One region of the Streptomyces sp. NPDC001927 genome, then DNA from elsewhere that is predicted to be linked to it. Evidence: predicted binding sites of a transcription regulator. Region 1 holds the regulator's gene; the other holds the start of a gene.
The links. Region 1 encodes HrcA, which represses chaperone genes, less so after heat shock. Its sites were predicted from a motif close to TTNGCACTCNGNNNNNCNGAGTGCNAA; they were not measured.
Positions count from the first base shown of each region.

Region 2: the regulator HrcA is predicted to act here: its motif matches at 11,761-11,787, upstream of groES (co-chaperone GroES).

Region 1 is NZ_JBSFEN010000017.1:911-15,028, forward strand. It holds gene ACWCO8_RS35365 (adenosine deaminase) at 1-231, opposite strand, end outside; gene ACWCO8_RS35370 (ribonuclease Z) at 242-1,144, opposite strand; gene ACWCO8_RS35375 (histidine triad nucleotide-binding protein) at 1,148-1,507, opposite strand; gene ACWCO8_RS35380 (tetratricopeptide repeat protein) at 1,587-2,684, opposite strand; gene ACWCO8_RS35385 (tetratricopeptide repeat protein) at 2,684-3,769, opposite strand; gene ACWCO8_RS35390 (ATP-binding protein) at 3,766-5,049, opposite strand; gene ACWCO8_RS35395 (16S rRNA (uracil(1498)-N(3))-methyltransferase) at 5,113-5,856, opposite strand; gene ACWCO8_RS35400 (nitronate monooxygenase) at 5,853-6,932, opposite strand; gene dnaJ (molecular chaperone DnaJ) at 7,005-8,144, opposite strand; gene hrcA (heat-inducible transcriptional repressor HrcA) at 8,145-9,164, opposite strand; gene ACWCO8_RS35415 (MBL fold metallo-hydrolase) at 9,364-10,086, shown strand; gene ACWCO8_RS35420 (DUF3097 domain-containing protein) at 10,097-10,897, shown strand; gene hemW (radical SAM family heme chaperone HemW) at 11,093-12,295, opposite strand; gene ACWCO8_RS35430 (AMP-dependent synthetase/ligase) at 12,409-14,118, opposite strand, start outside.
Region 2 is NZ_JBSFEN010000005.1:119,084-133,201, reverse strand. It holds gene ACWCO8_RS14580 (LysR family transcriptional regulator) at 1-295, opposite strand, end outside; gene ACWCO8_RS14575 (MOSC domain-containing protein) at 375-1,049, shown strand; gene ACWCO8_RS14570 (SDR family NAD(P)-dependent oxidoreductase) at 1,089-1,862, shown strand; gene ACWCO8_RS14565 (DUF2264 domain-containing protein) at 1,876-3,729, opposite strand; gene ACWCO8_RS14560 (substrate-binding domain-containing protein) at 3,916-5,112, shown strand; gene ACWCO8_RS14555 (hypothetical protein) at 5,169-8,681, opposite strand; gene ACWCO8_RS14550 (ester cyclase) at 8,756-9,454, shown strand; gene groL (chaperonin GroEL) at 9,558-11,186, opposite strand; gene groES (co-chaperone GroES) at 11,306-11,614, opposite strand; gene ACWCO8_RS14535 (DUF6234 family protein) at 11,899-12,375, shown strand; gene ACWCO8_RS14530 (hypothetical protein) at 12,331-12,597, opposite strand; gene ACWCO8_RS14525 (polysaccharide deacetylase family protein) at 12,594-13,520, opposite strand; gene ACWCO8_RS14520 (THUMP-like domain-containing protein) at 13,630-14,118, shown strand, end outside.

The DNA of each region.
Region 1 (14,118 bases):
GAGGTACGCGTCGGCCAGCTCGGTGAAGTCCCGCGCCGTGTGCAGGACGCCCATCAGCTCGTAGTACAGGTCCAGGAAGGACTGCAGATCGCTGAAGCGGTACGCCTCGCGCAGCGCCTCGGTGTCGGCGTACGGCAGCTCGACGCCGTTGCGCGCGGCGAGCGCGAACGCCAGCTCGGGTTCGAGGGTGCCTTCGATGTGGAGGTGGAGTTCGGCCTTGGGGAGAGGCATGGTGGTTCGTCTATCTCTTCGGGAGGGGGACCCTCATCAGGTCCTGGGCAATGCTCAGCTCGCCGTCGAACCCGGCCGCCCGCGCCTGCCGTTCGAACTCCGCGGGATCGCCGTACCGCTGCGAGAAGTGGGTCAGGACCAAGTGCCGCACCCCGGCGTCCCGCGCGACGCCCGCGGCCTGCCCGGCCGTCAGATGGCCGTGGTCGACGGCGAGCCGGACGTCCTCGTCGAGGAAGGTCGACTCGATGACGAGCATGTCGGCGCCCTCGGCGAGCGCGTGCACGCCGTCGCAGAGCCGGGTGTCCATGACGAAGGCGAACCGCTGCCCGCGCCGGACCTCGCTGACCGACTCCAGCGTCACGCCGTTCAGGACGCCGTCCCGCTGGATCCGGCCGACGTCCGGGCCCTTGATGCCGTGCGCGGCGAGCCGCTCGGGCAGGATGCGGCGCCCGTCGGGCTCGGTGAGCCGGTAGCCGTACGACTCGACCGGGTGCGAGAGCTTGTACGCGTCGAGGGTGTACGAGTCCGTCACGGCGAGGGGGCCGTCGGCGGCCACCGGGGCCTCCGTCAGCCGCACGGTCTCGCGGTAGGCCGTCGCGTACCGCAGCCGCTCGAAGAAGCGCTGCCCGCTCGCCGGATAGTGCGCGGTGACCGGGTGCGGGACCTGGTCGAGGTTGATCCGCTGGATCACACCGGCCAGGCCCAGGGAGTGGTCGCCGTGGAAGTGCGTGACGCAGATCCGGTCGATGTCGTGCGCGGCGACCCCGGCCCTGAGCATCTGGCGCTGGGTGCCCTCGCCCGGGTCGAACAGGATGCCCTGCCCGTCCCAGCGCAGCAGGTACCCGTTGTGGTTGCGGTGCCGGGTCGGGACCTGACTGGCGGTCCCGAGCACGACGAGTTCACGTACGGACACGGCTTATCCGGGGGGCCAGTTGAGGCCGCGGCCGCCGAGGACGTGCGCGTGGGCGTGGAAGACGGTCTGGCCGGCGCCGGCTCCGGTGTTGAGGACGATCCGGAAGCCGCTGCCGTCGATCTTCTCCTGGGCGGCGACCTCACCGGCCTCGCGCAGCATGTCCGCGGCGACCGTCGGCGCGGCGGCGGCCAGGCTGGCGGCGTCGGGGTAGTGGAGGCGCGGGATGACGAGCACGTGCGTGGGCGCCTGCGGGTTGATGTCCCGGAAGGCGAGCGTCGTCTCCGTCTCGCGCACGATCGTCGCCGGAACCTCCCCGTCCGCGATCTTGCAGAACAGGCAGTCGCTCTGCGGCTCTCCGGTCATGGCCCGGGCCTCCTCGCCTTCGGTGATCAGCTACTCGGGCATCGTATCGGCCGGGTGGCCGAGCGGGCGGGCAGCCGGGTCACCGCCCGCGCTCGGACGTGGGCGCGCGGCGCTGCAGGGCGGAGCGGCTCACCCAGTAGGTGATGATCACGACCCAGAAGAGCGGGTAGCCGAGCACCCTGAACGCGGACGCCTCCAGCGTCCACAGCGCCATCGAGACCGCCGAGTGGAGACCGAGGAGGCCCACCGCCCCTGCCATGGCGAGGACGGGCCGGCAGTTGCGCGCCACGAGGAGCAGCGGGCGGCGCAGCCGGGTCGGTATCCGCCGGACGTTCCACACCGCCCAGCCGGCCCAGCCGCCGACGAGGACGACCAGGGCGATCCCGTAGGTGACGAGGCCCTCGTCCACCGGTCCGCCGCGGAGCGCGCCCGATCCGAACAGGGTCGCCAGATAGCCGGCCAGGGCCACCCAGCGGGCCCCCGCGGCGGCGCCCCAGGCCATGGTCTCCAGGTTGTAGCGGGCCTGCCGGTCGTTCATGTCGAGCGCGGCGGACTCGACGAAGCCCTCGGCGGCCTTCGTCCACGCCCCGCGCCGGAACCAGCGGCGGCGCAGGTGCAGCAGGGAGAGGTTGTTGTGCGCCTCGCTGCTCTCCGGGTCGAGGCGCAGGGCCGTCTCGTAGGCCTGCTGGGCGATGCGGTGGTGGCCGGTGCGCTGGGCGGTGAGGCCGACGAGGAAGTGCGCGTCGCTCTCCTCCGGCGCGAGCGTGACGGCGGTGCGGGCCGCTTCGTACGCCTCGCGCCGGCGTTCCGTGCGGACGGAACGGTCGAGGACGGTGCCGAGCGCGTAGTGGCTGCCCCAGTACTGCGGGGCGAGTTCGACGGCGTGCCGGGCGGCCCGCTCGGCCTCCTCGTGCCGCTTGAGCGCGAGCAGGATGTGGGTGCGCATCAACCAGCCCGGCAGCGCGTCGGGTTCGGCGCGCAGGGCCCGCTCGACGGTGTCGAGCGCCTCCCGCTCCCGGCCGAGCCGGTGCTGGCAGCGGGCCAGGAGGACGAGCGCGGCGGCGTCGTCCGGGTCGGTCGCCAGGTGCTGGGCGGCGAGGGCGGCGGCCTGTTCGTACCGTCCGACGTCGAAGAGCGCGTCGGCCCGGTCGAGGACGCGGTCCGGTGCGGGGCTCATCAGACCTTGTCCCGGTCGTGGGTGATGCTGAGCAGGTTCGGTACGAGTCCGAGCCAGAACAGGACCTGGGGGATCGTCCGGTCGGTCCACGGCACGAGGACGATCAGCAGGGCGCAGAGCGTGGCGAGGACGGCCTGGCCGAGGACGACCCGGGGCCAGACGAGCCGCCGTACCAGGTCGCGCACGGTCAGCTGCGCGCCGGTGCGCATGCGCCGGTAGCGGCGCAGGGCGCCGAAGGCCCACACGGCCGCCATCAGCGCGAGCGCCCAGAGCCGGGTGCCGAGGTGGACCGGGAGTTCCTTCGCCTCCTCGCCGCCGGTCGGGAAGACGTCGACGACGACGCCCGCCATGACCAGGCAGAGCAGGGCGAGCCACCGCGTCCCGCGCAGCATCCGGTAGACGGCCCTGTCGAGGTCCTTGCGGAGCCAGTTGGCGCCGGGGGCGGCGGCGAGGCCGCCGGCGTAGAGGTCGGCGGCCTGCGCGGCGGAGGTGCCGGGCTTGGCGGCCTCGTCCTTGGTGGCCATCGTCACGGCCAGGGTGTTGGTGGGGTCGATCCGCAGGAGCTGCCGGACGGCCTCGTCGGCGAGGTCGGGGCGCCGGTTGAAGAGGGCCAGTTTGTACAGGGCCTCCCACGCGCGGGTCTCGTCCGGCCCCAGCCGGACGGCCTCCTGCGCCTCCGCGAGCCCCTCGGCGACCGCCGCCGCGTCGCCTCCCGGGAACCGGTCGCGTACGAAGGGCATCAGCTCGGCGCGCACAGCACGCGGCGCCCAGTAGTCCGGGTCGAGACGGATGGTCTCCCGCATCGCCTCCTCGGCGTCGTGGGGCCGCCCCTGGTGCCGCAGCGCGACGCCGCGGATGTAGTGCCCGAAGGCGAAGTCGGGGGCATGGGTCAGCGCCGCGTCGGCGGCGGCCTGGCCCTCGGCGCACCGATCCTCGGCGATGAGGCAGCGGGCGAGCAGCACGAGGGCGTGGTGGTCGTCGGGGGCCTCGGCGATGCGACGGGCGACCTGTTCCCGGCTCTCGCCGTACCGGCCCATGTCGTACAGCAGCTCGGCCCGTTCGAACTGCGGGTTCTTCACGCTCACAGTTTGCGCTTCTTCTTCAGGTAGGCGACCAGGTCGTCGTACATCCCGCCGTCGTTGGCGAACATCGCCACGTTCCGCGCGGAGGCGAACCAGGACTCGCTGGACGGCCGGATCTGCTTCGCCGCGGCCAGCAGGTCCTTCATGTCGATCATGCGTACGGTGCCGGTACGGGCGGAGTCGAGGAGCGCGAACTCGGCGGCGGACTCGCAGACATGGGCGAGGTCCGCGCCGGAGAAGTCCTCGGTGGCCTTGACGAGCTTGCCGAGGTCGACGGACTCGATGGGCCGCTCGCGCAGGTGGTAGCGGAGGATCGCCTCGCGCGCCGGGGCGTCGGGCGGCAGCACGAGCAGCGTGCGGTCGAGCCGGCCGGGGCGGCGCAGCGCGAGGTCCACGTCCCAGGGGACGTTGGTCGCGGCGAGCACGAACACGCCCTCGTTCTCGGCGCCGTCGACGCCGTCGAGCTCGGTGAGGAGCTGGTTGACGACATTGCGCAGGCCGCTGTGGTGGGTGCGCGAGCGCTTGGCGCCGAGGGCGTCCAGCTCGTCGAGGAAGACGACGCAGGGGGCTTGGGCGCGGGCGGTCTCGAAGATGTCGTGGACGTTCTTCTCGGACGTGCCGATGTACATGTCGAGGATGTCGGAGAGCGAGACCGACATGAAGCTCGCGCCGAGCTCGCCGGCGACGGCGCGGGCGATGAACGTCTTGCCGCAGCCGGGCGGACCGTAGAGCAGCAGGCCGCCGCGGAGCGACTTGCCGTACAGCTTGCGGAGTTCGGGGTTGCGCATGGGCGCGAGGAAGGCGGCCTCCAGGCGGTCCTTGACCTCCTGCATGCCACCGACGTCGGCGAGGCGTACGGCACCGGGCACGTCGACGTCCCAGGCGGAGGCGTCACCGGGGTCACCGCTTCCGTCGGCGGCGAGGGGCGCTTCGAGCTCGGCGTCTTCTGTCCCGGTCACGAACCGGGGCCCGACGAGGTCCTCGACCTCCTGCTCGGCGGCGTCCCAGTCGAAGCCGGGGCGTGCCTGCTCGGTGGCGGGGGTCTCCTGCTCGGCGGAGGGGGTGGCGGGCGCGGCGGGCAGCCCCATCGCGCGGACCATCAGCGCACGGGCCGCCCCGTCCCCGGGCGCGTGCTGGAGCGCGACGGCCGCCTCCGCGACGGCCTCGTCGCCCCGCCCCTCCGCGAGGAGCAGTTCGGCGAAGTGGAGCCGCAGGGGCACGTCTTCCGGTGCGGCGGCGACGGCGGCGCGCAGACTACGGATCAGGGGTGACTCGTCGGACATGCGGCCCAGCCTAGGGAGCGGCCTTGGGCCGCCGTCCACCGGGTTCTGGCAAGGGGAAAGGCCCTAGCTCCAGCGGCCCGTACGGCCGAGGAGCAGGGCCGTGGCAGCCGTACCCGCCGTGGACGTGCGCAGGACACTCCGCCCCAGTCGGTACGGCTTCGCGCCCGCCTCCTCGAAGGCCGCCAGCTCCTCGGGGGAGACGCCCCCTTCGGGCCCGACGACGAGCACGATCTCGCCCTCGGCGGGAAGTTCGGCGTCGGCGAGGGCGCCGCTGGGGTGGGCCCGGTCCTCGTGGAGGACGGCGGCGAAGTCGGCGCCCGCGAGGAGCGCGGCGACCTGCTTGGTGGTCATCGCGTCGGCGACCTCGGGGAAGCGCGTGCGGCGCGACTGCTTCCCGGCCTCGCGCGCGGTGGCCCGCCACTTGGCGAGGGCCTTGAGCCCGCGGTCGCCCTTCCACTGGGTGATGCAGCGGGACGCGGCCCACGGCACGATCGCGTCGACACCGGTCTCCGTCATGATCTCGACGGCCAGTTCGCCCCGGTCGCCCTTGGGCAGCGCCTGGACGACGGTGATACGGGGCGCGGGCTCGGCCTCCTCGTACGTGGCGGAGACCTGGACGGTGAGCTGGTCCTTGCCCTCGGCGGCGAGCACGACACAGTCGGCCCAGGTGCCGCGCCCGTCGGTGAGGACGAGCTCCTCCCCCGCGCGCAGCCGCTTCACGGCGACGGCGTGGCGGCCCTCGGGGCCGTCGAGGAGGAAGGTGCCGGTGCCGGGGACGGCCTCGACGACGAAGACGGGTGCGGTCATGGGGCGGAGCTCCTGTGGGCCTGCGCGGTCAGTGCGGTGTCGAGTTCGGCGGCCAGCACCTCGACGAGCTGGCCGGCGGGGAGGTCGCGGGCGAGCCGGTGCCCCTGGCCGGCCCACAGGGCCATGCCCTGCGCGTCACCCGCGGTGGCGGCGGCCTTGCGGAGGGGCGCGGTGAGGTGGTGGACCTCGGGATAGGCGGCGGGGGCGTACGGCCCGTGCTCGCGCATGAAGCGGTTGACGAGCCCGCGCGCGGGGCGCCCGGAGAAGGCGCGGGTGAGCTCGGTGCGGACGAAGAGCGGGTTGGTCAGGGCCTGCTTGTGCAGCACATGGGCGCCCGATTCGGGGCAGACCAGGAAGGCGGTGCCGAGCTGGGCGGCGTCGGCCCCGGCGGCGAGGGCGGCGGCGATCTGGGCGCCGCGCATGATCCCGCCGGTCGCGACGATCGGCAGATGGACGGTCTCCCGGACCTGGGTGACGAGCGCGAGGAGCCCGGTCCCGGCGAGCGCGCCGTCCGGGTAGTCGCGGTGGGTGCCCTGGTGCCCGCCGGCCTCGATGCCCTGCACGCAGACGGCGTCGGCCCCGGCCCACTGGGCGGCCTGTGCCTCTTCGGCGGAGGTGACGGTGACGACGGTGAACGTACCGGCGCGGGCGAAGGCCTCGAAGGTGTCGCGGTCGGGGCAGCCGAAGGTGAAGGAGACGACGGGCACGGGGTCGTCGAGCAGGAGCGCGAGCTTGGCGTCGTAGGCGTCGTCGCGCCCGCTGTCGGGGTCGCCCAGCTCCGTCTCGTACCAGGCGGCCTCGCCGGCGAGCTGGTGCCGGTACACCTCGACGGCGGCGGGATCGGCGTGCTGTCCGCCTGGCGGCATGAAGAGGTTGACGCCGAAGGGCTGCCCGGTCAGCCCGCGCACCTGCTTGATCTCCTGGTACAGCCCGCCGGCGGTCTTGTACCCCCCGGCGAGAAACCCGAGCCCACCGGCCTCGCACACGGCCCCGACGAGCTGCGGACTGGCGGCGCCACCTGCCATGGGGGCCTGCACGATCGGGTACCGGGAGAGATCGTTCAGCACGGTGGGCATGCAGGCATCGTGCCATACGGCAGGGCGGCACCCGCTCCTCGCGAATGCCGCCCTGCCAGGCACAACGTAGGCCTACCGCCCGTTGAACGCGTCCTTCAAGCGCGAGAACAGCCCCTGCTGCCCCGGCTGGAACTGACCCGTGGGCCGCTCCTCGCCGCGGAGCTTCGCGAGCTCGCGCAGGAGCCGCTCCTGCTCGGCGTCGAGCTTCGACGGGGTCGTCACCTCGACGTGGACGATCAGGTCGCCGCGGCCGCCGCCGCGCAGGTGCGTGATGCCGCGCCCGTGCAGCGGGATGGACTGGCCGGACTGGGTGCCCGGGCGGATGTCGACCTCTTCGAGCCCGTCGAGCGTCTGCAGCGGCACCTTCGTGCCCAGCGCGCCCGCCGTCATCGGGATGGTCACCGTGCAGTGCAGGTCGTCGCCGCGCCGCTGGAAGGTCTCGTGCGGGACCTCGTGGATCTCCACGTACAGGTCGCCCGCCGGGCCGCCGCCCGGGCCGACCTCGCCCTCGCCGGCGAGCTGGATGCGCGTGCCGTTGTCGACACCGGCCGGGATCTTCACGGTGAGCGTGCGCCGCGAACGGACCCGTCCGTCGCCCGCGCACTCGGGGCACGGGGTCGGGACGACGGTGCCGAAGCCCTGGCACTGGGGGCAGGGGCGGGAGGTCATGACCTGGCCCAGGAAGGACCGGGTGACCTGCGAGACCTCACCACGGCCGCGACACATGTCACAGGTCTGCGCGGAGGTACCGGGAGCGGCGCCCTCACCGGAGCACGTCGTACAGACGACGGCCGTGTCGACCTGGATGTCCTTCGTCGTGCCGAAGGCGGCCTCGTTGAGGTCGATCTCCAGCCGGATCATCGCGTCCTGGCCGCGCCGGGTGCGCGAGCGCGGCCCGCGCTGCGACGCCGTACCGAAGAACGCGTCCATGATGTCCGAGAAGTTCCCGAAGCCACCCTGGCCGAAGCCGCCCGCACCACCGGCGCCACCGGACGCGGACAGCGGGTCGCCGCCGAGGTCGTAGACCTGCTTCTTCTGCGGGTCCGACAACACCTCGTACGCGGCGTTGATCTCCTTGAACCGTTCCTGCGTCTTCGGATCGGGATTCACATCCGGGTGCAGCTCGCGCGCGAGCCGCCGGAATGCCTTCTTGATCTCGTCCTGGGACGCGTCGCGGCGTACGCCGAGTACGGCGTAATAGTCCGTGGCCACTTACGACTCCGCCAGGATCTGTCCGACGTAACGTGCCACTGCGCGTACCGCTCCCATCGTTCCGGGGTAGTCCATGCGGGTCGGTCCGACCACGCCGAGTTTGGCGACTGCCTCGTCGCCCGAACCGTAGCCGACCGCGACGACGGACGTGGAGGTGAGGCCCTCATGGGCGTTCTCGTGCCCGATCCGTACGGTCATGCCCGAGTCCTTGGCCTCGCCGAGCAGCTTGAGGAGCACGACCTGCTCCTCGAGCGCTTCGAGCACAGGCCGGATCGTGAGGGGGAAGTCGTGGCCGAAGCGGGTGAGATTGGCGGTACCGCCGATCATCAGCCGCTCCTCGTGCTCTTCCACCAGGGTTTCGAGCAGGGTCGCGAGCACGGTCGAGACCGTCCCGCGGTCCTCCATCTCCTCGAAGGACTCCGGGAGATCCTGCACCAGTTGCGGCACGTCCGCGAAACGGCGGCCGACGACCCGGCTGTTGAGCCGGGCGCGCAGGTCGGCGAGGGAGGTCTCGCCGAAGGGCGCGGGGCAGTCGATGACGCGCTGCTCGACGCGGCCGGTGTCCGTGATGAGCACGAGCATCAGCCGGGCGGGCGCCAGCGCGAGCAGTTCCACGTGCCGGACCGTCGAGCGGGTCAGCGACGGGTACTGGACGACGGCGACCTGGCGGGTCAGCTGCGCGAGCAGCCGGACCGTGCGCCCGACGACGTCGTCGAGGTCGACGGCTCCGTCGAGGAAGTTGTGGATCGCGCGCCGCTCGGGCGTCGACAGCGGCTTGACGCCGGCGAGCCGGTCGACGAAGAGGCGGTACCCCTTGTCGGTCGGGATGCGGCCGGCGCTGGTGTGGGGCTGGGCGATGTAGCCCTCGTCCTCCAGGACGGCCATGTCGTTGCGCACGGTGGCGGGCGAGACGCCGAGCTTGTGGCGCTCCGTGAGCGCCTTGGAGCCGACCGGCTCCTCCGTCCCGACGTAGTCCTGGACGATGGCGCGCAGCACCTCGAGTCTGCGTTCGCTGAGCATCGCGCACACCTCCAGCTCGTCGTATCGGGTTGCTTCGGTTGCTCCGCATTTGGCACTCGCCCTGCCCGAGTGCCAGGAATCCCCCGGCCAGTGTACGGCGGCGGGCATCGCTCCTGGCAAGGAGGCCGCGTCGGAGTCGGCGTCGGAGGTCGGGTCGTCGCGGATTCGGGGGTCGGGTCTTTGCGGATAGCGTCGCGGTATGGATGTCGCTTGGGAAGAGTTCGGCTGGGAGCGGCTCGCGGACGGCGTGGGGCGGCGCAGGCTGCCCGGCTGGGACGCCACGGTGGGCCTGGTGGTGGGCGAACAGGCGGTACTGCTGTACGACACGGGCTCGACGCTGCGGGAGGGAACCGCTCTGCGCACCCAGATCGAGGGGCTGACCGGGGGCCGAAGAGTGACACACATCGCACTGAGCCACCCCCATTTCGATCATGTACTGGGCACGGCGGCGTTCGCGGGGGCGGAGGTGTACGGGGCGGTGGGCGTGGACGCGCTGCTGCGCCGGGAGGGCGGCGAGCTGATGGCGGACGCGGTACGGCACGGGGTGGACGCGTTCGCGGCGGCGGAGGCGGTGGACGTGCTGGTGGCGCCGCACCACGTGGTGTCCGGGGAGTGGACGCTGGACCTGGGCGGCCGGCAGGTGCTGCTGGCGAACGTGGGCCCGGGCCACACGGCGCACGACCTGACGCTCCTGGTCCCGGGTGAGCCGGAGATCGTCTTCTGCGGGGACCTGGTGGAGGAGTCGGGGGAGCCGCAGGCGGGCCCTGACGCGATCCCGTCCCGCTGGCCGGACGCCCTGGACCGGCTGCTCGCCCTCGGCGGCGAGGACGCGGTGTACGTGCCGGGCCACGGGGCGGTGGTGGACGCCACGTTCGTACGACGCCAACGCGAGGAACTGGCACGGCGCTTCGCCGTCGCATAACGTCACGCGAATGCGCAGCTACAACCCGGACCTGACGCCCCCCTGGAAGCGATCCGCCCCGGTGCCGGAGGTACCGGCGGAGGTGGACCTCGTGGTGGAGGAGGTCTCGACGGGGTTCTGCGGGGCGGTGATCCGCTGCGAGGCGGGCACGGTGACGCTGGAGGACCGCTTCGGCAAGCACCGGGTGTTCCCGATGGACCCGAGGGCGTTCCTCCTGGAGGGCAAGCCGGTGACGCTGGTACGCCCGACGTCGGGCCCCGCGCGCTCGAATCGCACGGCCTCGGGCTCGATCGCGGTCCCGGGGGCGCGGGCGAGGGTGGCACGGGCGGGCCGGATCTACGTGGAGGGCCGGCACGACGCCGAGCTGGTGGAGCGGGTCTGGGGCGACGACCTGCGGATCGAGGGCGTGGTGGTGGAGTACCTGGAGGGCATCGACGACCTCCCGGCGATCGTCGCCGACTTCGCCCCGGCAGCGGACGCCCGCCTGGGCATCCTGGTCGACCACCTGGTCCCGGGCTCGAAGGAGTCCCGCATCGCGGCCCAGATCTCGTCCCCGGACGTCCTGATCGTCGGCCACCCGTACATCGACATCTGGGAGGCGGTGAAGCCGTCGTCCCTGTCCATCGACTCCTGGCCGAGGATCCCCCACGGTCAGGACTGGAAGACGGGCATCTGCGAAGCCCTGGGCTGGCCCCCCAACACAGGCGCGGCCTGGCAACACATCCTGTCGAAGGTCACGTCCTACAAGGACCTGGAACCCCAACTCCTGGGCCGAGTAGAAGAACTGATCGACTTCGTCACGGCCCCGTAGCCGGGCGAGACAACATCGACTCCCCCCACACCGTTGTGGGCAATCGTTCCGCAGGGCTGGGGGTCCCCCCAGGACGAAGTCCTAGGGGGAGGGTGGGCACAACCCACGGGGGCGGTGCCTGCTCAGGCCCCTGGCACGGGGTGGGCGCGCTCGAAAGGCCCCAAGGCCCCCAAGGCCCCGCCCGGGGCCCGCGGCCTAGTCCACCAGGTCGCGGACGACCGCGTCGGCCAGCAGGCGGCCCCGCAGGGTCAGGACCGCGCGCCCCTCCCCGTACGCCCCGGCGTCGAGGAGCCCGTCCTCCAGGGCCCTGCGAGACGCGGCCAGCCCGTCCGGACGCAGGAGCTCCAGCGGGCACCCCTCCCGGAGCCGTAGCTCCAGAAGGACACGCTCCACCCGCCGGTCCTCCGCCGACAGGACCTCCCGGCCCGCACCCGGCGACCTCCCTGAGGACAGCGCCGCCGCATACGCCCCCGGATGCTTCACGTTCCACCACCGCACACCGCCCACGTGCGAGTGCGCCCCCGGCCCCGCGCCCCACCAGTCGGCGCCCCGCCAGTACAGCTCGTTGTGCAGGCACCGCCCGGCCTCGGACGTGGCCCAGTTCGAGACCTCGTACCAGTCGAAGCCGGCCTCCGCGAAGACGGAGTCGGCTATCAGGTACCGGTCCGCGTGCACGTCGTCGTCCGTCATCGGCACCTCGCCCCGCCGGATCCGCCGCGCCAGCTGCGTCCCCTCCTCGACGATCAGCGCGTACGCGCTGACATGGTCGGGACCCGCCCCGATCGCCGCCTCCAGCGACGCACGCCAGTCGTCGTCGGACTCCCCGGGCGTCCCGTAGATGAGGTCCAGGTTCACGTGCTCGAAGCCGGCCGCCCGCGCCTCGGCGACGCACGCCTCGGGCCGTCCGGGGGTGTGCGTCCGGTCGAGGACCTTCAGGACGTGCTGGCGGGCGCTCTGCATGCCGAAGGACACCCGGTTGAAGCCACCGGCCCTCAGCTCCTCCAGGTACGCCGGGTCCACCGACTCCGGGTTCGCCTCCGTCGTGACCTCGGCGTCGTCCGCGAGCCCGAACTCGTCCCGGATCGCCCCCAGCATCCGTACGAGATCCCCGGCGGCGAGCAGCGTGGGCGTACCGCCGCCGACGAAGACGGTCCGCACAGGGCGCGGGTCGTCACCGAGCACCTTCCGGGCGAGGCGTATCTCCTCGACGACCTGCCCCGCGTAGTTGTCCCGGGAGGCGAGCACGCCGCCGGCACCGCGCAGCTCGCTCGCGGTGTACGTGTTGAAGTCGCAGTAGCCGCACCGCGTCGCGCAGTACGGCACATGCAGATAGAACCCGAGCGGCCGCTCCCCGGCCCCTTCCAGGGCGTGTGCGGGAAGCGCCCCGTCCTCGGGCATGGGCTCACCATCGGGCAGTACGGAAGGCATGAGCCCATTGTCCCGTACCGCCCGACGAAGCCGACCGCCCTGTGGACAACCCCACGAGGGCCGGCCCAGGGGCCCCGGAAGGGCTACGCCTCCCGCGCCCCCGCGTACATCTCCTCGATCAGGTCCTTGTACGTCCGCTCCACCACCGGCCGCTTCATCTTCAGCGACGGCGTCAGCTCACCGTGCTCGACGTCGAGGTCGCGCGGCAGCAGCCGGAACTTCTTGATCGTCTGCCACCGCTGCACGCCCTCGTTGAGCCGGTCCACGTACCCCTGGACCATCTCCTGCGTCTGCCGGGCGGCGACGACCTCGGCGTACGACTTGCCCGCGAGGTCGTGCTCGGCGGCCCAGCCGAGGATGGCGGGCTCGTCGAGGGCGATGAGCGCGGAGCAGTAGTTCCGGTCGGCGCCCAGGACGACGATGTTCGAGACGAACGGGCAGACGGCCTTGAACTGGCCCTCGATCTCGGTCGGCGCGATGTACTTGCCGCCCGAGGTCTTGAACAGGTCCTTCTTGCGGTCGGTGATCCGCAGATAGCCGTCGGCGGACAGCTCACCGATGTCGCCCGTGTGGAACCAGCCGTCCGCCTCGAGCACCTCGGCGGTCTTCTCGGGCAGGCCGTGGTAGCCCTCCATGATGCCGGGGCTGCGCAGCAGGATCTCGCCGTCGTCGGCGATCCGGACCTCGGTGCCGGGCAGCGGCTTGCCGACGGTGCCGGTGCGGTACGCCTCGCCCGGGTTGACGAAGGACGCGGCGCTGGACTCCGTCAGGCCGTAGCCCTCCAGGATGTGGATGCCCGCGCCGGAGAAGAAGTAGCCGATGTCGGGCGCCAGCGCGACGGAGCCGGAGACGGCGGCGCGCAGCCGGCCGCCGAAGGCCTCGCGGAGCTTCTTGTAGACCAGCGCGTCGGCGACCTTGTGCTTCGCCTCCAGGCCGAAGGGCGCGGAGGCCGTGCCGGTACGGCGGAAGTTGTCCTGGGTGACCTTGGCGTACTCGCGGGCCACGCCCGCCGCCCACTGGAAGATCTTGTACTTGGCGGGGCCGCCCTCGCGCGCCTTGGCGGCGACGCCGTTGTAGACCTTCTCGAAGATCCGGGGCACGGCGGCCATGTAGGTCGGCTGGACCACCGGCAGGTTCACGATGATCTTGTCGATGCGGCCGTCGACGGCGGTGACGTGGCCGACCTCGATCTGGCCGGAGGTGAGCACCTTGCCGAAGACGTGCGCGAGCGGCAGCCAGAGGTACTGGACGTCGTCCTGCGTGACCAGGCCGGTCGCGGCGATGGCCTTGGCCATGTACGACCAGTTGTCGTGCGGGAGGCGGACGCCCTTGGGACGGCCGGTGGTGCCGGAGGTGTAGATGAGGGTGGCGAGCTGCGTGGAGGTGATGGCCGAGACGCGCTCCTTGACCGCGTCCGGGTGCTTCTCCAGGTACGCCTTGCCGCGCGCCTCGAGCTCCGCGAGGGAGAGGACCCAGTCGTCGCTCTCGACACCCGTGGCGTCGATGACGACCACGTGGTGGAGGCCGGGCAGGTCGGCGCGGGTCTCGCGGGCCTTGGCCAGCTGGGCCGCGTCCTCCGCGATGAGCACCTTGGACTCGGAGTCGGCGAGGATGAACGCCGACTCCTCGGCGTTGGTCTGCGGGTAGACGGTCGTGGTGGCGGCGCCCGCGCACATCACGCCGAGGTCGGAGAGGATCCACTCCACCCGGGTCGAGGAGGCGAGGGCGACCCGCTCCTCCGGCTGGACGCCCAGATCCATCAGACCCGCCGCGATCGCGTAGACCCGCTCGGC
Region 2 (14,118 bases), on a different contig from region 1:
AGGAGACGAGCCGGACGCGGCCGGCGCGGAGCCCGGCGATCGCGGCGACCTCCTCCTCGGCGGCGGTGAGCCCCGCGAGGATGCCGGAGGCGTGCCGGACGAGGGCCTCGCCGGCCTGCGTGAGGCGCATCTCGCGGCCGGTCCTGATCAGCAGGGGCGTGCCGGCGGAGGTCTCGAGCGCCTTCATCTGCTGGCTCACCGCGGGCTGGGTGCAGCCCAGTTCACGCGCGGCGGCGGAGAAGGAGCCGGTCGCGGCGACGGCGCGCAGGACGCGGAGATGACGGGCCTCGATCATGGCTCAAGCATAAGTGAAGCTTGGACCTTCGGGCGAATATTCGCTCGACGCTTTGAGTGAGGTCGCCTATTGTTCCCTCATGAAGCTCCTGTCCCTGAACCTGGGCCGCCCGAAGACCGTCGCGTACACCGACCACCCCCAGGGTGTGACCGGCATCGACAAGCGGCCGGTGACCGGGCCCGTGCGGGTGGCCGCGCCCGGCCCCAAGGGGATCGGCGCGAGCGGGGTCGCCGGGGACACCGTGTGCGACACCCGGCACCACGGCGGCAACGACCAGGCGGTCTACGCGTACGCGCGCGAGGACCTGGACACCTGGGAGAAGCTCCTGGACCGCCCGATTCCGAGCGGCGCCTTCGGCGAGAACCTCACCACCGCGGGCGTCGACGTCTCCGGCGCACTGATCGGCGAGCGGTGGCGGATCGGCCCCGACCTGCTCCTGGAGGTCTCCTCCAGCCGGATCCCGTGCCGGACCTTCCAGGGGCACCTGGACGAGAAGGGCTGGGTCAAGCGGTTCACCGGGGAGGCCGTGCCGGGCGCGTATCTGCGGGTCGTCGAGCCGGGCGAGATCCGGCAGGGCGACGCGATCCAGGTGGTGCACCGACCGGACCACGAGGTCACCGTGGCCTTCGAGTTCCGGGCCGTCACGACCGAACGGCCCCTGCTGCCGCGCGTGCTCGCCGCCGGGGACGCGCTGCACCCGGACACTCTGCGCAAGGCGCGCGGCTACGTGGAGAAGTACGGCACAGGCTCCTGACCTCCGGCGCCGTCGAGCGGGGCACTAACGTTGCCCCGTATGACGACTGCACTGATTACGGGCGCGACGGCGGGGATCGGGGCCGCGTTCGCGCGGAAGCTGGCGGCGGACGGACACGATGTCGTGCTCGTCGCCCGCGATGTGACGCGACTGCGGGAGCAGGCGACCGAACTGCACGACCGGCACGGCATCGAGGCCGAGGTCCTCGCGGCCGACCTGTCCGAGGAGAAGGGGATCGCGGCCGTCGAAGCCCGGCTCTCCGACCCCAAGCAGCCGGTGGACCTGCTGGTGAACAACGCCGGGTTCGGCAACAAGGGCCGGTTCCTCGAGGTCTCCATGGCTGACGAGTTGAAGATGCTGACCGTGCACTGCGAGGCGGTGCTCCGGCTGACCTCGGCGGCGGCGGAGTCCATGCGCGCCCGCGGCCGGGGCGGGGTCGTCAACGTGGCCTCGGTGGCGGCCTTCGTCCCGCGCGGCACCTACGGGGCGTCGAAGGCGTGGGTCGTGCAGTTCACCCAGGGCGCGGCGCGGGACCTGGCGGGCAGCGGCGTACGGCTCATGGCGCTCTGCCCGGGCTTCGTACGGACCGAGTTCCACGAGCGGGCCGGGATGGGGACGGACAACATCCCGGGCTGGATGTGGCTCGACGCGGACAAGCTGGTGACCGAGGCGCTGAGCGATCTGGCGCGCGGCAAGTCGCTGTCCATCCCCGACCCCCGCTACAAGGCGCTGATGGGCGTGGTGAAGCTGGCGCCCCGCGGCCTGCTCGGCGGGGTCTCCTCCAAGGCGGGGCGCAAGTACGGCCCGAAGTGAGCACCGGCGCCGGCTAGTCGGCGAGGGTTTCGACGTCGAGCAGGGATGCGAGGTCGAGTTCGGTCGTGGTGCCGTTCTGCCACGTCACGTGGACGGTGCGGGCGGTGATGCGGACGGTCGCGAGGGTGGTGACGGGGGCCGGGTCCGGTTCGGCGGTGAGCGAGGCCAGGGCCACGAAGAGGGAGCCGGGGCCGGCGGTGGTGCCGTGCAGGGCCGCCGTGCGCGAGGCCGGGCCGGCCTGGAGCGTGGCGCCCGTGGCGAGCGGGACGGTGTCGGTCGCGGGCGGGTAGCCGTGGACGGCGTGGAGTTGGGCGGTCGGTCCGTCCGGTGTGGTGGCCCAGCCCGTCTGGCGTACGGGAGTTCCGTCCGGGGCGCCGAGGACGAGGTGGGCGCGCACCTCGGCGCGGCCGTGGGCCACGGTCGCGGAGAGGACGCGGATCCCCGGGAGCGGGGTGTGGAGCGAGGCGGCCCAGTCGGGGCCCGTGCCCAGGGGCGTCGCGGGGCCGCGCCGGGTGACCCGGCCGTCGACGACGAGGGCGAAGTGGTTGTCGGCGGTGTCGGGGGCGGCCGTCGGTCCCGTACGGGTGGAGTACGCGAAGCGGGCGTAGCCGGGGTCGTCCTCGGCCGCCGAGGCGCCCGCAGTCTGGTTGCCGCTGCCGTGGTTGTGGAGGCGTACGAGTCCGTCGGCGGCCGTGGTCTGGAGGAGCAGCGCGGCCGGGGCCACGGCCCGTACGGTGTCGGCGCGTTCGGCGGGGAGGGGTTCCTCGGGGTGGGTCCAGGCCGGGTGGTCGGCGGGCAGGAGGAGGCCGAGGAAACCCTTGGCCGCCCAGTAGGGGGAGGCGGGTCCCGAGTAGTCCTGGACGACCGGCGGGTACGGGCCGTGCCAGCCGAGCGTGAGCAGCCCGCGCTCGTCGCACGCGCCCCGGTCGAGGAAGTACCGCACCGCCCCGGAGGCCAGGCGGCGGGTGGCGCCCGGGGTGAGCGGGGTGTGCCCGGTGAGAGCGCCGAGCCAGGGCGCGGCGGCCGCGGCGAAGCGGTAGATCAGGGAACGCCCGTACGGGAGCGGGGCGCCGGTCGCGTCGAAGAAGTGGACGTGGTCGGCGAGATGGGCCCGCAGTCGGGGGCCGTAGCGGGCGAGGAGGTCCCGGTCGCCGGCGAGGTGGGCGTGGAGGACGGGATAGAAGTGCAGGGCCCAGCCGTTGTAGTGGTCGAAGGCGCGGTTGTCGCCGTCGCTGTACCAGCCGTCGCCGCGGTACCACGGTTCGATCCGGTCGAGGGAGCGCTCGATCGTGCGGGCCGCGCGGTCGGTCTCGATGCCGGCGTCCTGGAGGAAGCCGGCGACGGTGAGGCCGAAGAGCCACCAGTTGTTGTCGACCGGGGAGGGGTCGAGGGCGGGGCGCAGCCAGTCGACGACGTGCTGTCGGGTGCGGTCGTCCAGGGTGTCCCAGAGCCAGGGTCGGGTCAGCCGCAGCCCGAGGGCGACGGAGGCGGACTCGACGACGGCCTGGCGCACGTCGGTGAGGAGCGGCCAGGAATCGGGCCCGTGGGCACCGGGTGGCTCGGCGGCCGGTGCCTCGGTGCCGGCGGTGAGGCCCTCGGCGTAGCGGGGCAGGTGTCCGCGCGGGTCGGCGCCGCCCGCGCCCGCGACGCGCAGGGCGGCGAGCAGGAACGTACGGGCGTGGCCTTCGAGGCCGTCGGAGCGGACGCCGGACCAGCTGGGGCGGGGTCCCGGCAGGTCGAAGCGGCCGTGGCGGGGTGAGGCGTACGGCCGGACGGCGAGGAGGAGCCGGTCGGCCGCGTCCTCCCAGTGGGCGCGGGTCCAGCCGGTGAACGGACTGAGCTCACGGTTCTCGGGCGGCATGGCCATGTTGCTGATGCTCCCTGAGTGGTCCCTGAGGCGGACGTCGTCGCCGGGAATCATGAACAGCCTTCGATCGAACGTCAATGAGATCGGAGCGAATGATCGAAACTCCTTGCGTTCGATCATTCTGGCGTAGGCTCCGGCGCGGGGTCCGGCGTCCCGCCGGCCCGACCCACCGCGAGGGGATGCACCGTGCGCGAGAGTGCCGCCGAACGACACGACCGACTCCTGGCCCTGGTGCGCGAGCGCGGCACCGCCCGCGTCGCCGAACTGGCCGACCTGCTCGGCGTCTCCGCCGTGACCGCCCGCCGTGACGTCGAGGCGCTGGCCGCCCAGGGGCGGCTCGACCGGGTGCACGGCCAGGTGTCCTGGCCCGGGCGGCGGGGCGAACCGGGCGGCACGGGTGGGGCGAGCGGCGCGGGTGGCCCGGGTGCGGCGGGCGGCCCGGCTGCGGCGCGGCGCTCCGGCGAGGGCCTGGTCCTCGGGCTGCTCGCGCCCTCCGCCACGTACTACTTCGCCGAGGTCATCCGGGGCGCGCACGAGGCGGCGGCGCGGGCGGGGGCCCGGCTGATCCTGCGGATCTCGGACTACCGGCCCGAGGAGGACCGCGCGCGCACCGAGGGCCTGCTCTCGGCCGGCGCCCAGGGGGTGCTGGTCGCGCCCGGCTGGCGGGGCCCGGAGGACCGGCCCGCGTACGGGACCTGGCTGGCCGAACTCCCCGTGCCCGCCGTGCTCCTGGAGCGCAGGGCCGAGCCCGGCAGCCCGCTCGACGCCCTGGACCGGGTGGTCTCCGACCACGGCCACGGCGTCCTGCTCGCCCTGCGCCACCTGCTCGGCCTCGGCCACGGCACCCCGCTGCTCGTCGCGCGCGGCGACAGCCCGACCGCGCTCGCGGTGCGCGCCGGGTACGCCGAGGCGCTGGCCACGCTCGACCTGACCGCGCCGGGCCCTGTGGTCGACTCCGTACCGGCGGACCAGGACCCGGCGGGCTTCGAGCGCGCGGTCCGGGCGCTGTACGAGGCGGTGAGCACGGGCCGGGCGAGCGCGGCCCTGGTCCACAACGACGTGGACGCGATCGAGATCGTGCGGCGCCTGGCGGAGCTCGGCGTGAAGGTGCCGGAGGACCTGGCCGTGATCGCGTACGACGACGAGGTCGCCGCCCTCGCCGACACCCCGCTCACGGCGGTCGCCCCGCCGAAGCGCCAAGTGGGTCGGCACGCCATGGAGTTGCTGGTGGAGCGGCTGACGGAGGACCGCGCGGAGGACGCCGCGCGGCGCCACTTGAGCCTGCTGCCGCGGCTGCGTGTCCGGTCCTCGTGCGGGGCGGCCGACGCTTCGGCCGGGGCTCCGCATGGGGCCTCCGACGGCGCTCCTGGCGGCGACCTCTGACGCCACGCGGCCCTGGACGTGACCGCCCCGGGCCGTTCGCGGATCCGGTGCGGTTGTCACACCTGACGCGGTCGGCGCAGGGCCTCGACGACGACGGGGACGGCGCGGGGTTCGAGGCGCAGGGCAGCGGGCAACGCCTGGCGCAGGTCAGCGGCCTGCAGGACACGAGCGGCCAGGACCCGGCCGCGCCGCGGCTCGACGACGGGCGCCAGCGCCGCCCAAGCGGCTGTCTGCCCGCTCCTGGGCTCGGGCAGGTGCGTGGCCGCGCGGGCGGCCCGGTCATGCTCACCCGCGTCGACCAACGCGACCACCAGCGTTGTCACCAGGCCGTGTCGTCCGGCCGCCCCGGCCGGGTCTCCGGCGCGTCGGGCGACCGCCTCGGCACGGTCGTACCGTCCGAGCTCCACGAGGCCTCGTACGAGGGACCCCCTGAAGTCCACCTCGGAGTCCGAGTACGCCTCGATCTCCGCGAGGACCCGGTCGGCCTTCTCGTCCTGCCCGAGCCGTACGTACGCCTTGAGCATGCCGCTGCTCGCCATGAGCGGCATGTACGCGCTCGGGGCGACGGACTCGGCGTGTGCCAGGGCAGCTCGGGCCTGCCGCTCCTCCCCCGCCGCGGCGAGCACCGCCGCGGTCTCCGCCCAGGCCCGCAGCCGTTCGTCCGGGGACTCCACCCCCGCGGCGAGGGAGAACGCCAGGTCCACTTCCCCGGCGGCGGCCAGCCGCGGGGACATCATGCTCCGTGTGCTGTCCCCGGTGTCGAGACCTTCCAAGGCGGCGCTCAGCCGCTGTCCGTTCCCCGCGCGGGCATGCGCCTCCACGACGGACGGCCACCCTTTGTGGGCCCATAGCCCGCACGTGCGCAACAGCGCTTCCGCGCGGTCCACCTCCCCGATGCGGGCGTAGACCTCGGCCGTCGCATCGATCATGATGTCCCGCCGGTACGAATCGACTTCTGGTGCGTCGGGCCCCGGCAGATCGGGCAGTTGCGCCTCGGCGTCCTCCACCAGCGGCAGGGCGGCCGCACCGTGCCCTGCGTCCACGAGGACGCTTGCGAACTCGACCAGGTCCCTCAGTAGCCGGGGCTGGTACGCCACCCTGACCTCCGCCTCCACCGCGGCCAGCAGGCTCGTCGCCCGAACACCACGGTCGACGGAGACCGCCACACCGCGCACCAGCGCGACGAGCCCCTCGTCGTGTTCGACGGTCCGGGCCAGGTGCTCCGCCCGGACGAACTCACCCGCTGCCGCGAGCGCTTCGACGACCAGACACAGCGGGCCGTACTCGTCGGCGCCGCATTCGGGCGCGAGTGCCTCTGCCCGGTCGAACTCGCCCATGTCCGCAAGCCGTCCGACCAGCGAACTCAGTGCCGCATAGCGCAGGTACGGGCGGGACATGCATCGAGCCAGGTGCTCCGCCTCGTCCCACCGCCCCGCATCCGCCAGTTCGACGACGACCCCGAGCAGCGCGTCCCCACGACGGTCCGAGTCCTCGATGGCGCGGGCGAGCGCCTCGGCCTCCTCGTACGCGCCGGCCGCCGCCATGGCCCGAACCACCCCGATCATGGCTGCCTCCCGGGACCGGATGTCGTCGATCCCGGACGCGACGGCCAGCGCGCGATCACACCAACCCGCACGCGCCAGGAGACCGATCACATCGGCGACGACCGGCGACTCCGCCGACAGTCCCTCTTCGATGCCTTCCGCGAGGTGGTCCGCTTCTGTCCGGCGCCCCGCGGCCAGGAGAGCGGCCGCGGCACTCACCCGCGCGAGAGGGGCGGCCTCGGGGTCCACGGCGGAGAGGAAGGTCCTGACCTGTTCGACGTCGCCGGCTTCGGCCCACGCCTCTGCCACGGCCGCCAGGCCCAGGGCACGGGCGCGCTGATCCGGCTCGGCCAGAGCCAGGGCTTCGGCCCGTGCGGACTCGCCCGCTCTGACCCACTGCCGGGCGATGTCGGGAACCAGCAGTTCCCTCTCCGACACGCCCTCGATCAGCCGGACCAAGGCACCGGCCCGCTCCGGCGATCCGGCGCGCAGCCAGGCGCGGGCCGTCCGCGCCAGGACATCGGACCGGCGCCGTCCGTCGCTTTCGTATCCCAGCGCGGTGTTCTCCGCGACCTCGATCAACCGGACGGCGGAACCGGGATCTCCGTGCTCGATGAACTCCTCGGCGACGCGGACGAGCGCGTCCGCCCGGTCGTCCGGTTCGGGGATGCTGCGGGCGAGCGCCTCGGCGCGGCCGAAGTGGCCGCATGCCGCCCAGGCATGCGGAAGAGAGACGTCCACACGTGAGTTGCGGCCTTCGAGCGCGGTGCGGCGAAAGGCCAGTCGTACGCTGTCCAGAAGGTCCGGAACCCCGGCCGCGATGATCAGTTCCTCGGTGGCGTGGATCTCGCCGAGCGCCGCGAAGTCGCCGAACGCGACGTCCAGCATGCGGTCCTGTCGCACGGCGTCCGTCGCGCACCCCACCATCCGCTCCAGGTCGCCCGCCGCCCTCAGCATCGGGAACCAGTCGCGCAGGAGGTACTCCGGCGTACCCACCGGCCAGCCACGTGACCGCCACTCCTCCGCCCAGGAGTGCACCATCCGCCGGTACCGGTCCAGCTCACGCGCGCCCAGCATCTCCTCGGCCCGGACCTGGAGTTCCTCGTGAGCGAGGAGGTACGCGTCCGTCCGGCGGGCGAACGTGCGGCCCGAGCCCGTTCGCAGGACGTCGCGTACGCCATAGGGCACCGCTCCCGTCAGCTCGGCCAGGTCGTTCGCCGTGAGGCCGCCTCCGGCGGCGGTCAGCAGGGCCAGGAGGTCGTACTCCAGGCCTCCGGCCTCCAGGAGGCGCTTCAGTTCGCGCTCCGCCTCGGCCCGGATGGTGCGGGCGTGCGACGAGGGCTCCAGGGTGCGGACGATCGTGGGGTCGCGGAGCGCGTGGCCGGCGGGAACGTCGACGGGTACGGGAGGGTTCAGCCGGCCGGAGACGATGACGGGCAGGACGTCGGAGCCCGGCAGCAGGCTCGCGATCGAGTGGGCGTCCGGCCCCGTCGTGACGCCCCGGTCCTCGTCCAGGCCGTCGACCAGCAGGACCAGCCGTTCGCCCCTCTCGGCGCAGGAGCGCGCCGCCTCCCCGTAGAGGCGGAGCAGATGGGCTTCGCGGGTCGCGGCCGTCAGGTGGACGGGGAGTCCTTCGCCGGCCAGCTCGGCGAGCTGTTCCAGGACCACGTCCACGTAGGCCACGACGTCGTTCTGCGCGCCCAGGCGGGCGGTGATGAAGAACGGGACGATCCGGACCCCCGCCGGCGGGTTCAGCGCGAACCAGGACAGCAGCGCCGTCTTGCCCGCCCACGCCTCCGCCCGCCACCACGCGTACGTGGGGCCGGAGTGCGCGGTGCAGAAGGCCGCCAGCGCGGCCAACTCCGACTCCCGGTCCACCAGTTCCGCCGGGGCGATCCGGCGAACCTGCTCCCAGTACGCCGATCTGACCGGCGGCGCCGTCACGACCTGGTTGTGGTCGCCGGTGACGACTATCCAGGCATCGCCCCCGACCGCCACCGACCGCTTCCCCCGCGCCTGCTGCATGGCGCCCATGTTGCCAGGGCCCGGGACGGCCCCGGACCTAGACTGGAGGTGTCCCACCCGGTCCGGGAGGCACCATGACTTTCGTACAGATAATCGATTGCAAGACCAGTCGGTTCGACGACCTGAACCGGCTCATGGACAAGTGGGTCGAACAGACCAAGGGCAAGCGGACGGCCACGCACAGTGTCATCGGCAAGGACCGCTCGGACTCGTCCCACCTCGTGGAGATCGTGGAGTTCCCCTCCTACGAGGTCGCGATGACCAACTCACAGCTCCCGGAGACGGATCGCATCTTCCGGGAGATGGTCGCGCTCTGTGACGAGATGCCGACGTTCACGGATCTCGACATCATCCGGGACGAGCAGCTGTACAAGTCCAACGCGCGCCGCCTCTTCGAGCTCATGGCCTCCGAGGGCGAGCTGCCGCCGCTCGACGAGGTGCTGGCGGAGGGGTACCACGACCACGATCCGACCAACGAGCAGGACGTCATCGGCATGGACGCGGTCCGCCGAGAGGTGGAGATGTGGCGGGCGGGCTTCGACTTCGCCTTCACCATCAACGACCAGATCGCGGAGGGCGACCGCGTGTGCACCCGGTGGACCTGGATCGGCACGCACACCGGCGACTTCATGGGGCTCCAGCCCACCGGCATGAAGGTCTCCATGACCGGCACGACCATCCACCAGTGCCGCGAGGACGGCAAGATCACGGAGGGTTGGTGGCAGTACGACCTGCTCGGGCTCATGGGGCAGCTCGGCGCGGTGGAAGGGTAGGAGCGAGAAAGAGGAGCGGGGAAAACGCCGAGGTCCGGCGCCCCTCTCGGGGACACCGGACCTCAGTGATCAGCTACGAGCGAGCGATCGGCCGCGCGTCGCGTCAGTGCGAGTGACCGTGGCCGTGGCCGTGGCCCGCGTCCGCCGGCTCCTCTTCCTTCTTCTCCACCACGAGGGTCTCGGTGGTGAGGAGGAGGGAGGCGATCGAGGCGGCGTTCTCCAGCGCGGAGCGCGTCACCTTGACCGGGTCGATGACGCCGGCCTTGACCAGGTCGCCGTACTCGCCGGTGGCGGCGTTGAAGCCCTGGCCCTTGTCGAGCTCGGCGACCTTCGAGGTGATGACGTAGCCCTCGAGGCCGGCGTTCTCGGCGATCCAGCGCAGCGGCTCGACGGCGGCGCGGCGGACGACCGCGACACCCGTGGCCTCGTCGCCGGTCTTGTCGAGGTTGCCCTCGAGGACCTTGACGGCGTGGACCAGAGCGGAGCCACCACCGGAGACGATGCCCTCCTCGACCGCGGCGCGGGTCGCGGAGATGGCGTCCTCCAGACGGTGCTTCTTCTCCTTCAGCTCCACCTCGGTGGCGGCGCCGACCTTGATCACGCACACGCCGCCGGCCAGCTTCGCGAGGCGCTCCTGGAGCTTCTCGCGGTCCCAGTCGGAGTCGGTGGACTCGATCTCGGCCTTGATCTGGTTGACGCGGCCCGCGACGTCCTCGGAGTTGCCGCCACCGTCGACGATGGTGGTGTCGTCCTTGGTGATCGTCACGCGGCGGGCGGTGCCCAGCACGTCCAGACCGGCCTGGTCGAGCTTGAGGCCGACCTCCTCGGCGATGACGGTGGCACCGGTGAGGGTGGCCATGTCGCCGAGCATCGCCTTGCGGCGGTCGCCGAAGCCGGGGGCCTTGACGGCCACGGCGTTGAAGGTGCCACGGATCTTGTTGACGACCAGGGTCGACAGGGCCTCGCCCTCGACGTCCTCGGCGATGATCAGCAGCGGCTTGGAGGAGCCGGCCTGGATGACCTTCTCGAGGAGCGGCAGGAGGTCCTGGATCGAGGAGATCTTGCCCTGGTTGATCAGGATGTACGGGTCGTCGAGGACGGCCTCCATACGCTCCTGGTCGGTCACCATGTACGGGGACAGGTAGCCCTTGTCGAAGGCCATGCCCTCGGTGAAGTCGAGCTCCAGGCCGAAGGTGTTGGACTCCTCGACGGTGATGACACCGTCCTTGCCGACCTTGTCCATCGCCTCGGCGATGAGCTCGCCGACCTGCTGGTCCTGCGCGGAGAGCGCGGCCACGGCGGCGATGTCGGACTTGTCCTCGATCGGACGGGCGGTCGCGAGCAGCTCGTCGGAGACGGCCTTGACCGCGGCGTCGATGCCCTTCTTCAGGGCGGCCGGGGAGGCGCCGGCGGCGACGTTGCGCAGACCCTCGCGGACGAGCGCCTGGGCGAGCACGGTGGCGGTGGTGGTGCCGTCACCCGCGATGTCGTTGGTCTTGGTCGCCACCTCCTTCACCAGCTGGGCACCGAGGTTCTCGTACGGGTCCTCGATCTCGACCTCGCGGGCGATCGTGACACCGTCGTTGGTGATGGTGGGGGCGCCGAACTTCTTGTCGATGACGACGTTGCGGCCCTTGGGGCCGATCGTCACCTTCACCGTGTCGGCAAGCTTGTTGACGCCGCGCTCAAGGGCGCGACGGGCGTCCTCGTCGAACTTCAGGATCTTCGCCATGGGAGCGATTCAGCCCTCTCGGAATTCGTGGTGAAACTGGTGAAACGAACTGCGCCCCGGACGCCCGGTGCGGGGTCAGGGGCGCAGCTCAAAGCATCTGTTTCAGATACTTCGGTGAATTACTTCTCGATGATCGCGAGCACGTCGCGAGCCGAGAGGACGAGGAACTCCTCGCCGTTGTACTTCACCTCGGTGCCGCCGTACTTGCTGTACAGCACGACATCGCCGACCTGGACGTCGAGCGGAAGACGCTCGCCGTTCTCGAAGCGGCCCGGGCCCACGGCGAGGACGGCGCCCTCCTGGGGCTTCTCCTTCGCGGTGTCCGGGATGACCAGGCCAGAGGCGGTGGTCTGCTCGGCGTCGAGCGGCTGGACCACGATGCGGTCCTCGAGCGGCTTGATGGCAACCTTGGAGCTGGTGGTCGTCACGATCCGACCTCCCCCTTCGGAGATCTCACGGGGTTAACTGTCTGAGGTGGCGACCAGGTGGATCCGTCGTCGCGGGTGCCGGACCTGCCCGTCGCTGTGTTGGCACTCTCCAGTGGGGAGTGCCAGAGCCGAGACTATGACCGCGATTAGCACTCGGTCAAGCGGAGTGCCAATTCAGTGCCGCGTGGCGGCCGCGCGGCGGTTCCGTACCGCGTCGCGTTCGATTCGGTCTCGGTACGGGAAACGGCTCGGCGGACCCGGAGGTTCCGTACGAAGGTGCGGACATGACAACCTCACGCCGCCCGGTCCGCACGGGAGTCGACATCGCCACCGGAGTGGTGTTCCTGGTCCTGGAGTGCGTGCTCGCGTTCGCCGCGGCCGTCTTCCTGGCCGCGCGGAAGCTGGGCGCCGGCCGGCTGGATCCGGCGACTCCGGAGCCGCCGATGGACTGGGTGCCCGTGATCGTCTTCGGCGTGGTCACCGGCGCCGCCCTGCTCCTCGCCGTCGCGATGCTGCGGGGCGGCTGGGTCTGGACGGCCGGGGGTCAGTTCCTCGCCATGGGGCTGCTCGGCCTGGCGACGCTGCTCATCGCGGCGGAGGAGTGGTCGTACGCCCATCCCGACCCGGAACCCGCGCCCAACCCGATCTCCGCACCCGCATCCACGCCCGGCTCCCCGTCCACGCCCGCGTCCGCCCCTACCGCGGCGGACCGCGGGTCATCGCCCCTCGCGATGTCCGGCGCGCTGCCGGTCCTGCCCTGAGTCGACGAAGCCGTCGTCGAGCCGCGCGAGCCGGTGCAGGACCCGGGCCGCCGTCCCCGAGAGCGCTCCGCCCTCGCCGCGCTCCCCCACGCGGGTGTCGAGCCGCTGCGCCGCCTTGCGGCCCAGGCGCTCGATCGGGTCCACGGAGGACGCGCACCCCGAGATCGCCAGGAGCGCGCCGGCCAGCGCGAGGCCGAGCAGCGGCCGGCGCGCCCGGCTCACACGTAGTCCTCGAGCTTCGCGACCGCGTACCCCTTGGCCGTGATCGTCTTCATCACCCGGCGCACCATGTCGGGCATCGAGCCCTTCCAGTCCCCCTTGCCCCGGAAGTGCGTGAGCACGATGTCGCCGGGGTGCAGGTCCCGGTCCCACTCGCGCCACTCCATCCGGTCCGGGAACGCCTCCGAGGCCCACAGCGGCACCGCCTTCACGCCGCACGTCCCCGCCGCGCGCAGGGTGTCCTCGTTGTAGTTGCCGTACGGCGGCCGGAAGAGCGGGGGCCGCTTCCCGTACCGCTTCTCGATGACGTCCTGCATCCCGCAGATCTCCCGCTTCTGCGCGCTGTACGAGAGCCCGGGCAGGTAGCGGTGGTTGAGGGTGTGGTTGTGCAGGGAGACCCCGGCGTCCTGCATCTTCTTGAAGTAGCCGTAGTCCTCCTTGACGAGGTAGTCGCTGAGGAAGGCGCTGTACGGGATCCTCAGCTCGCTCATCATGCGCAGCAGCTCCGGGTCCTTCTCGGCGCCGTCGTCGATCGTCAGGAAGACGATCTTCTCCTTCGTCGGCACCGTGGTGAAGACCGGCGGCAGGCCCTCGCCGTCCGTCTCGAAGCCCTTGCGGGTGGTGATCTTCGGCTTCACGGCGGGCGGGGCGGGCGCTTCGAGGGGCGGCCGGTCCAGGCCCCACTTCTTGGCGGCGACGATCCGCGCGGCGCGGCGCTCGCGGACCTTCTCGACGTACGCGTCGAGCGCGGCGGCCGCGCCCGGCGCCTGCGGCTGACCGGCGGCGGGATGCTCGGGGCCCTTGCGGCCGTCCCCGGCGTTCCCCCCGTCGCCGGAGGGGCCCGCGCACGCGGACCCGAGCGCGGCGACGACCAGTGCGGCGCCCATCGAGCGGCGGAGGCGCGCCGCCGCCCGCTTCGAGCGCATTTCCTCTGCTTGTCGTACTAGCTGCATGGCGCCGCATCCTGTCAGCGGATCGACCCGCACGGCCGTCGACACCGCCACCCGACCCGCACCATCCCCCGGCTGGCCCACAATGGGACGGGTGACCGACCTCGCCGACTTCACCGCCCTGCTCGCCCCCGAGGGCCAGACGCTGCTCGCCGCCCTGCGCGACTACGACCCCGCCCAGGAGCTGGCCGTCGCCTCCCGGCTGCGCCGCGAGCACCCCGCCGAACTGGTCTCGGCCGCCCTCGGGCAGGCCCGGCTGAGGCAGCGCGCGGTGGCGAAGTTCGGCGCCGAGGACGCGTACCGGATGTACTTCACCCCGCACGGCGTAGAGCAGTCGACCCGGGCGACGGTCGGGACCTACCGCGCGGAGCGGCTCCGCGCGCTCGGGGTGCGCTCGGTGGCCGACCTGTGCGGCGGGATCGGCGGGGACGCCCTCGCCTTCGCCCGGGCCGGGATCGCGGTCCTGGCCGTCGACCGCGACCCGCTGACGGCGGCGGCCGCCCGCGCCAACGCCGAGGCGCTCGGGCTCGCCGAGCTGATCGAGGTGCGGTGCGCGGACGTGACCGAGATCGAC